2 regions of the Streptomyces sp. NPDC058051 genome follow, and region 2 is predicted to be linked to the other one. Evidence: riboswitches for the same ligand, from Rfam matches in the RefSeq annotation. Region 2 holds a riboswitch; the other holds the start of a gene.
The links. A riboswitch is a leader RNA that binds a small molecule or an ion and turns the genes downstream of it on or off. The one in region 2 is predicted to bind glycine.
Positions count from the first base shown of each region.

Region 1 (4,118 bases), on a different contig from region 2:
GCCGCGGGCGAAGTCGCGGGCGGGCGCGACGGTGAAGGACATGTGCCTGCCGACGCAGCTGAAGAACTGCTGTTCGGAGCTGAACACGGGGACGAAGGCGGCTCCCTCGATCTCCATCGTGGGCAGGTCCAGGTCGGGGGAGTCGGGTGCGCCGCCGTTGGGCAGGGGCACCCAGACGTGGCTCCGTCCGAGCACCTCGACGAGCCGTCCGCCCGCCTCCGGGACGCCCACCGAGGCCGCCAGGACCTCTTCGAGCTCATTGGCCGGCCATCCGCTCTGCGGATGGGACTGGACCTGTGCCGGAATGTCCACTGCTTCCCCTTCTTGCCCGAGCCTTCCGGCAGAAGGTTAACGTCCGTCCGCCGGACCCTCCGGGCGCTCGCCGTCGCCGGGCGCATGCCATACGTCCGCGAAGGCGATCACGTCCAGCTTCGCCGCCGCCGTCCGGTCCAGGAGGACCGCCGAGGCGCAGCCGAGCGGCAGCAGGCCGGTCCCGGTGTTCCGCAGCAGTCTCCCCACCGCTCTGCGGTGCCGGGCGAAGGCGTATCCGGAGACGCCTCGTCCACGCTCCCGCTGCCCCTCTCGCGCCGTCCGCGCCGGGACGTCGAGCAGGACGAGGTGGAGAACGCGGCCCCGGCGTCGTGCGTCACGGGCCAGCCAGCCGCGTACCCACGCCTGGGTTCCGCAGTCGTGGACGACGAGGGACGCTCCGGAGCGCAGGGCCCGCCACAGTCCCCAGTAGTGGGCGGCGCGGACGAGCGGCCGGTAGAGGGCGTACGGGAGTAACCGGGGCATCAGTCGCGCCCAGCGCTCCCGGGTGTCCTGGGAGTCGATGGCGCGGGCCGTCGTGACCGCCCTGCGGATGAGCGTCGACTTGCCGCTTCCCGGCAGCCCGGAGACCACCACCACATCGCCCGCCGCGAAACGCAGGGCGCGCGGGCTGCGACCGGACCGGTCCCGCAGATCCCGTACGACGGGCGCGTGCGCGCCGAGTGCTTCCGCGACCGGGGCCCCCGGTCGTGCGGGACTCGCGTCGTGCGCGACCCCCACCGTCGTCGCGTACCGCTGCAACGTCATCGCCCTCCCCCTCGCCTCGCCCCACGTATGCCCATGAAGTGTAAAGAAAAGGTAATGCGGCACAACCGTCCACGCCGCCGAATTCCGGTCAGGGACCGGGGCCCCACTCCGGCGCGATGCATGCGATGATGGCCCGGCCAACTGCATAAAGGCCGCTTGAATCCGCGCGGGAGAGTCCCGGTCACTGCCTGTGCCGGGCGCCGAAGGAGCAAGTTCCTCCCTTGAATCTCTCAGGCCCCGTACCGCGTGGATGAGGCAGATCTGAAAAGCGGGCCGCTCCGCGGCTCCACCCAAGGTGCAAGCCGATCCCTTCGGGGCTCTCGGCGAACCTCTCAGGTTCCGATGACAGATGGGGAGGGATCGTCCTCGTCGTCATGCCCTGGGAGCCACATCCATGAGCACTGCCCCCCGTCTCACCGCCCTCGACGCGCTGCACCGTTCGCTGGGCGCGACCATGACCGACTTCGCGGGCTGGGACATGCCCCTGCGCTACGCCAGTGAGCGCGACGAGCACCACGCGGTCCGCACCAGGGCCGGTCTCTTCGACCTGTCGCACATGGGCGAGATCACCGTCACCGGACCCGAGGCCGCCGCGTTCCTGGATTTCGCGCTGGTCGGCAACATCGGGACCGTCGCCGTGGGCCGCGCCCGCTACACGATGATCTGCGCCGAGGACGGCGGCATCCTCGACGACCTGATCGTCTACCGCCTCGGTGACGCCGCGGCCCCCGAGTACCTGGTCGTCGCCAACGCGGGGAACGCCCGGACGGTGCTGGACGCGCTGACCGCGCGGGCCGACGGCTTCGACGCCGAGGTGCGCGACGACCGCGACGCGTACGCCCTGCTCGCCGTCCAGGGCCCCGAGTCCCCCGCCATCCTGGCCTCCGTCACCGACGCCGACCTGAATGGCCTGAAGTACTACGCCGGTCTGCCCGGCACGGTCGCCGGTGTGCCCGCGCTCATCGCCCGTACCGGTTACACCGGCGAGGACGGCTTCGAACTGTTCGTCGCCCCCGAGCACGCCGAGCGCCTGTGGAAGGCCCTCACCGAGGCGGGCGCCTCCCACGGCCTGGTCCCGTGCGGTCTCTCCTGCCGCGACACGCTGCGCCTGGAGGCCGGCATGCCGCTCTACGGGCACGAGCTGACCACCGAGCTGACGCCGTTCGACGCGGGTCTGGGCCGGGTCGTGAAGTTCGAGAAGGAGGGCGACTTCGTCGGCCGCAAGGCCCTGCAGGCCGCCGCCGAGCGCGCCGAGACCGCTCCGCCCCGCAAGCTGGTCGGGCTGATCGCCGAGGGCCGGCGGGTACCGCGTGCCGGTTTCTCCGTCGTCGCCGGGGGCGAGGTCGTCGGCAGTGTCACCTCGGGCGCCCCGTCGCCCACCCTGGGCAGGCCGATCGCCCTCGCGTACGTGGACGCCGCGCACGCCACGCCCGGCACCGAGGGCGTCGGAGTGGACATCCGGGGCAGCCACGAGCCGTACGAGGTCGTGGCACTGCCCTTCTACAAGCGCCGGAAGTGAAGTCCCCGCATCCCGGAAGTGACGCAGTCGCGTCTCACACCGTAAGACCACCGTTCATCAGCACTCCCCCGCGTACAGGAGAATTCAGGTCATGAGCAACCCCCAGCAGCTGCGTTACAGCAAGGAGCACGAGTGGCTGTCGGCCGTCGAGGACGGTGTGGCCACGATCGGCATCACGGAGTTCGCCGCCAACGCGCTCGGCGATGTCGTCTACGCCCAGCTCCCGGAGGTCGGTGACACGGTGACCGCGGGCGAGACCTGCGGCGAGCTGGAGTCGACCAAGTCGGTGAGCGACCTGTACTCGCCGGTGACCGGCGAGGTCACCGCCGCGAACCAGGACGTCGTGGACGACCCGTCGCTGGTGAACTCCGCTCCCTTCGAGGGCGGCTGGCTGTTCAAGGTACGCGTGGCGGAGGAGCCGAAGGACCTGCTCTCCGCCGACGAGTACACCGCGTTCTCCGGCAACTGAGACCCCAAGGGACCACCTGATGTCGCTTCTCAACTCCTCCCTCCACGAGCTGGACCCGGACGTCGCCGCCGCTGTCGACGCCGAGCTCCACCGCCAGCAGTCCACCCTCGAAATGATCGCCTCGGAGAACTTCGCTCCGGTCGCGGTCATGGAGGCCCAGGGCTCCGTCCTGACCAACAAGTACGCCGAGGGCTACCCCGGCCGCCGCTACTACGGCGGCTGCGAGCACGTCGACGTCGTCGAGCAGATCGCCATCGACCGCATCAAGGCGCTGTTCGGCGCCGAGGCCGCGAACGTCCAGCCGCACTCCGGCGCACAGGCCAACGCCGCCGCGATGTTCGCGCTGCTGAAGCCGGGCGACACCATCATGGGCCTGAACCTGGCCCACGGCGGGCACCTGACCCACGGCATGAAGATCAACTTCTCCGGCAAGCTCTACAACGTGGTCCCGTACCACGTCGACGAGACCGGCGTCGTGGACATGGCCGAGGTCGAGCGTCTGGCCAAGGAGTCCAAGCCGAAGCTGATCGTCGCCGGCTGGTCCGCGTACCCGCGCCAGCTGGACTTCGCCGCCTTCCGCCGCATCGCGGACGAGGTCGGCGCGTACCTGATGGTCGACATGGCGCACTTCGCCGGACTGGTCGCCGCGGGCCTGCACCCCAACCCGGTGCCGCACGCCCACGTCGTCACGACCACCACGCACAAGACCCTCGGCGGTCCGCGCGGCGGCGTCATCCTGTCGACGCAGGAGCTCGCCAAGAAGATCAACTCCGCGGTCTTCCCGGGCCAGCAGGGCGGTCCGCTGGAGCACGTGATCGCGGCCAAGGCGGTCTCGTTCAAGGTCGCGGCGAGCGAGGAGTTCAAGGAGCGCCAGCAGCGCACCCTGGACGGCGCCCGCATCCTCGCCGAGCGTCTGGTCCAGCCGGACGTCACCGAGGTCGGCGTCTCCGTGCTCTCCGGCGGTACGGACGTCCACCTGGTCCTCGTCGACCTGCGCAACTCCGAGCTGGACGGCCAGCAGGCCGAGGACCGCCTCCACGAGATCGGCATCAC
Region 1 covers NZ_JBHVRW010000016.1:20,371-24,488, reverse strand. Annotated here, with positions in the region: gene ACFVUT_RS23860 (enhanced serine sensitivity protein SseB) at 1-312, opposite strand, end outside; gene ACFVUT_RS23855 (AAA family ATPase) at 349-1,077, opposite strand; glycine riboswitch at 1,235-1,332, shown strand; gene gcvT (glycine cleavage system aminomethyltransferase GcvT) at 1,472-2,596, shown strand; gene gcvH (glycine cleavage system protein GcvH) at 2,688-3,065, shown strand; gene glyA (serine hydroxymethyltransferase) at 3,085-4,118, shown strand, end outside.
Region 1: linked by a shared signal. The riboswitch ahead of gcvT (glycine cleavage system aminomethyltransferase GcvT) and the one ahead of gcvP (aminomethyl-transferring glycine dehydrogenase) in region 2 are both predicted to bind glycine.

Region 2 (4,118 bases):
GCCCGGCGCTTCGGGGTCAACTCGGCGATGCCCACGGCGCAGGCTCGGCGGCTGGCTCCCAACGCCGCGTATCTGGTACCCCGCTTCTCCCTGTACCGGACGGTCAGTGACCAGGTCATGGAGCTGTTGGGGCGGCTCTCCCCGCTGGTGGAGCCGCTCAGCCTGGACGAGGCCTTTGTCGACCTGGAAGCCGGCGGGGCGGCCGACGACAGCGCTTCCGCCCGGGAGATCGGTGAGCAGCTGCGCACGGCCATCAAAGCGGTCACGGGGCTCACCGGCTCGGTCGGGCTCGCCGGTTCCAAGATGCTGGCCAAGATCGCTTCGGAGGAGGCGAAGCCGAACGGGCTGCTTCTCATAGAGCCCGGGACGGAGCGAGAGTTGCTCGCGCCCATGTCGGTACGGATCCTCCCCGGTGTCGGACCGGCGACGGCGGATCATCTGCGCCGCGCGGGCATGACGACGGTCAATGATCTGGTCGAGGCGGGCGAGGCGGAGCTCGTGCGTCTGCTGGGAAAGGCGCACGGCGGCTCGCTCCACCGCATGGCGTCCGGATTCGACGACCGGCCCGTGGTCGCGGAGCGGGACGCGAAATCCGTGTCGGTCGAGGACACCTTCGACACCGACCTGCACGACAGGGTGCGCGTCCGGACGGAAGTGGAACGGCTGGCCGACCGATGCGTCCAGCGGCTGCGGAGTGCGGGGCGGTCCGGGCGGACAGTGGTGCTGAAGGTGCGGCGGTACGACTTCTCCACGCTCACACGGTCCGAGACGCTGCGTGGGCCCACGGACGATCCCGCGGTGGTCCGGGAGGCCGCCGCACGGCTCCTGGAGGCCGTGGACACCACCGGAGGCGTACGGCTCCTGGGTGTGGGCGTCACGGGGCTCGCCGACTACACGCAGGAAGACCTCTTCGCCCAGGCCGCCGGTGAACAGGCCGCGACCGGGGAAACGGCCGGGGAGGAGACAGCGCCCGCGGGCGAGGGGGACGCGCCGGTACACGACGAGCGGGAAGACCCCCAGGAGACCGCCGAGCGGCTCGCCGCACGGCGGTGGCCCGCCGGACACGACGTACGCCATGACACGTACGGCAACGGCTGGGTGCAGGGCAGCGGTGTCGGCCGGGTGACGGTGCGGTTCGAGGAGCCCGGATCAGCGCCCGGCCGGGTGCGCACGTTCCGGATCGACGATCCGGAACTCCAGCCGGCCGACCCGCTGCCGCTGGTGCGGAACCCGGGGGACTACTCGTCCTGGCCGGCCAGCCTGCCGAAGTCCCTGTCCGGTCCGGTCTCCCCGGGCGGGGAGTCCAGACCGTAGTGACGGTAGAGCTGGAGTTCCTGCTCCGGGGAGAGATGGCGGCCGACGCCGAAGTCGGGTGCGTCCTTGATCAGCGCACGGTCGAAGGGGACACGGAGCGAATCCTCCACGAATTCGCTGGGCTCCAGCGGGACGAACGCGTCCCGGCTGAAGAGTCCGGTGCGTACGGCTGCCCACTCGGGCACACCGGTCGCGTCGTCGAGGTACACCTCGTCCACGGTTCCGATCTTGGTGCCCTTGCGGTCGAACGCCTTGCTGCCGATCAGGCGGCGCGGATCGATGTCGGTCTGCACGGTCCCTCCCACTGGACGCTGCTACTCCACAAGCACTACAGAAGTGCAGATCCGGGGGGTTGGCCACTCGAGAATTCCGCCGCGAACCCCGCTGGTAGTCTGTTTACGGCCGCTGACCCCGTGCGGGAGAGTCCTCCGGAGCGAATCCGAAGGCGCCGAAGGAGCAAATCCTCCCCGGAATCTCTCAGGCCCCCGTACCGCACGGACGAGGCCACTCTGGAAAGCAGGGCGGGCTCCGTGCGGCCGAGTGCCGACGCGGTTCCCTTCCTCACCGACGGTGAAAGCCGGCACGCCTCAGGGTGCGCCGGTGAAGCTCTCAGGTTGAGATGACAGAGGGGGAGGCCGTTCGGGCACCCGCGCCGTGGTGCCCCTCGCAGGTCGTGTCAGACCAGGAGGCCTCCACCATGACCCCCCGTCGCACTCCGCTCTCCCAGCTGGAGCAGGGCATTCCGTTCGAGCAGCGTCACATCGGCCCCGATGACGAGGCCCAGTCGAAGATGCTCGCCCAGGTCGGTTACGGCTCGCTGGACGAGCTGACCGCGGCAGCGGTGCCCGATGTCATCAAGAGCGCGGCGGCACTCCAGCTGCCGGCCGCCCGTACCGAGGCCGAGGTTCTCGCGGAGCTGCGCACGCTCGCCGACCGCAACCAGGTGCTGGCCCCGATGATCGGGCTCGGCTACTACGGCACCTTCACCCCGCCGGTGATCCTCCGCAACGTCATGGAGAACCCCGCCTGGTACACGGCCTACACGCCATACCAGCCGGAGATCTCGCAGGGTCGTCTGGAGGCGCTGCTCAACTTCCAGACGATGGTCGCCGAGCTGACCGGACTGCCCACCTCCGGCGCCTCCCTGCTCGACGAGGGCACCGCGGCCGCCGAGGCCATGGCGCTCTCGCGGCGCGTCGGCAAGGTCAAGAACGGCGTATTCCTGGTCGATGCCGACGCTCTGCCGCAGACGATCGCCGTCATAGAGACCCGCGCCGAACCGACCGGTGTCGAGGTCGTCGTCGCCGACCTCTCCGACGGCATTCCGGCCGAGGTCGCCGAACGTGGTGTCTTCGGTGTCCTGCTGCAGTACCCGGGTGCCTCGGGGGCGGTACGGAACATCGAGCCCGTCATCGCGCAGGCCCATGGGCTCGGCGCGATCGTCACGGTCGCCGCCGATCTGCTGGCCCTGGCCCTGCTCACCTCACCGGGCGACCTGGGCGCGGACATCGCGGTCGGTACCACGCAGCGTTTCGGTGTGCCGATGGGCTTCGGTGGGCCGCACGCCGGCTTCATGGCCGTACGCGAGAAGTTCGCCCGCAGCCTTCCGGGCCGACTCGTCGGGGTGTCCGTCGACGTGGACGGCAACAAGGCCTACCGGCTGGCCCTGCAGACCCGCGAGCAGCACATCCGCCGCGAGAAGGCCACCAGCAACATCTGTACCGCCCAGGTGCTGCTTGCCGTCATGGCCGGGATGTACGCCGTCTACCACGGCCCGGAGGGGCTGCGGACGATTGCTCGGCGCACCCACCGTTACGCGACGATCCTGGCCGAGGGCCTGCGTGCCTCCGGTGTCGAGGTCGTGACCGGTGCCTACTTCGACACCGTGACCGTGCGCGTTCCGGGCAAGGCCGCCGAGGTCGTGGCGGGCGCCCGCGAGCGCGGCGTCAACCTGCGGCTCGTCGATACCGACCTGGTCTCCCTCGCCTGCGACGAGACGACCACCCGTGCGCGGGTCGCCGCCGTCTGGGCCGCCTTCGGCGCCGACGGGGACATAGAGGCGCTGGACGCCGTGGCCGCCGACGCGCTCCCCGAAGGTCTGCTGCGCACCGACGAGATTCTCACCCACCCGGTCTTCCACCAGCACCGCTCCGAGACCGCGATGCTCCGCTACCTGCGCACCCTCGCCGACCGGGACTATGCCCTGGACCGCGGCATGATCCCGCTCGGCTCGTGCACCATGAAGCTGAATGCCACCACCGAGATGGAGCCGATCACCTGGCCCGAATTCGGTGCACTGCACCCCTTCGCGCCGGCTGAGCAGGCGCAGGGTTTCCTCACCCTCATCAGTGAGCTGGAGGAGCGGCTCGCCGAGGTCACCGGATACGACGCGGTCTCGCTCCAGCCGAATGCCGGTTCGCAGGGCGAGTTCGCCGGCCTCCTGGCCGTGCGGGCCTACCACCGGGCCAACGGCGACGACCGGCGGACCGTCTGCCTCATCCCCTCCTCCGCGCACGGCACCAACGCCGCCAGCGCCGTGATGGCAGGCATGAAGGTGGTCGTGGTGAGGACCGCCGACGACGGTGAGGTCGACATCGAGGACCTCCGGGCCAAGATCGAGAAGCATCGTGACGAGCTTGCCGTGCTCATGATCACGTACCCGTCGACGCACGGTGTCTTCGAAGAGCACGTGGCCGACATCTGCGCCGAGGTCCACGATGCCGGCGGTCAGGTGTACGTCGACGGTGCCAACCTCAACGCGCTGGTCGGCCTCGCCAAGCCGGGCCGGTTCGGCGGCGATGTCT
Region 2 covers NZ_JBHVRW010000013.1:11,338-15,455, forward strand. Annotated here, with positions in the region: gene ACFVUT_RS21120 (DNA polymerase IV) at 1-1,314, shown strand, start outside; gene ACFVUT_RS21125 (PRC-barrel domain-containing protein) at 1,239-1,607, opposite strand; glycine riboswitch at 1,721-1,817, shown strand; gene gcvP (aminomethyl-transferring glycine dehydrogenase) at 2,012-4,118, shown strand, end outside.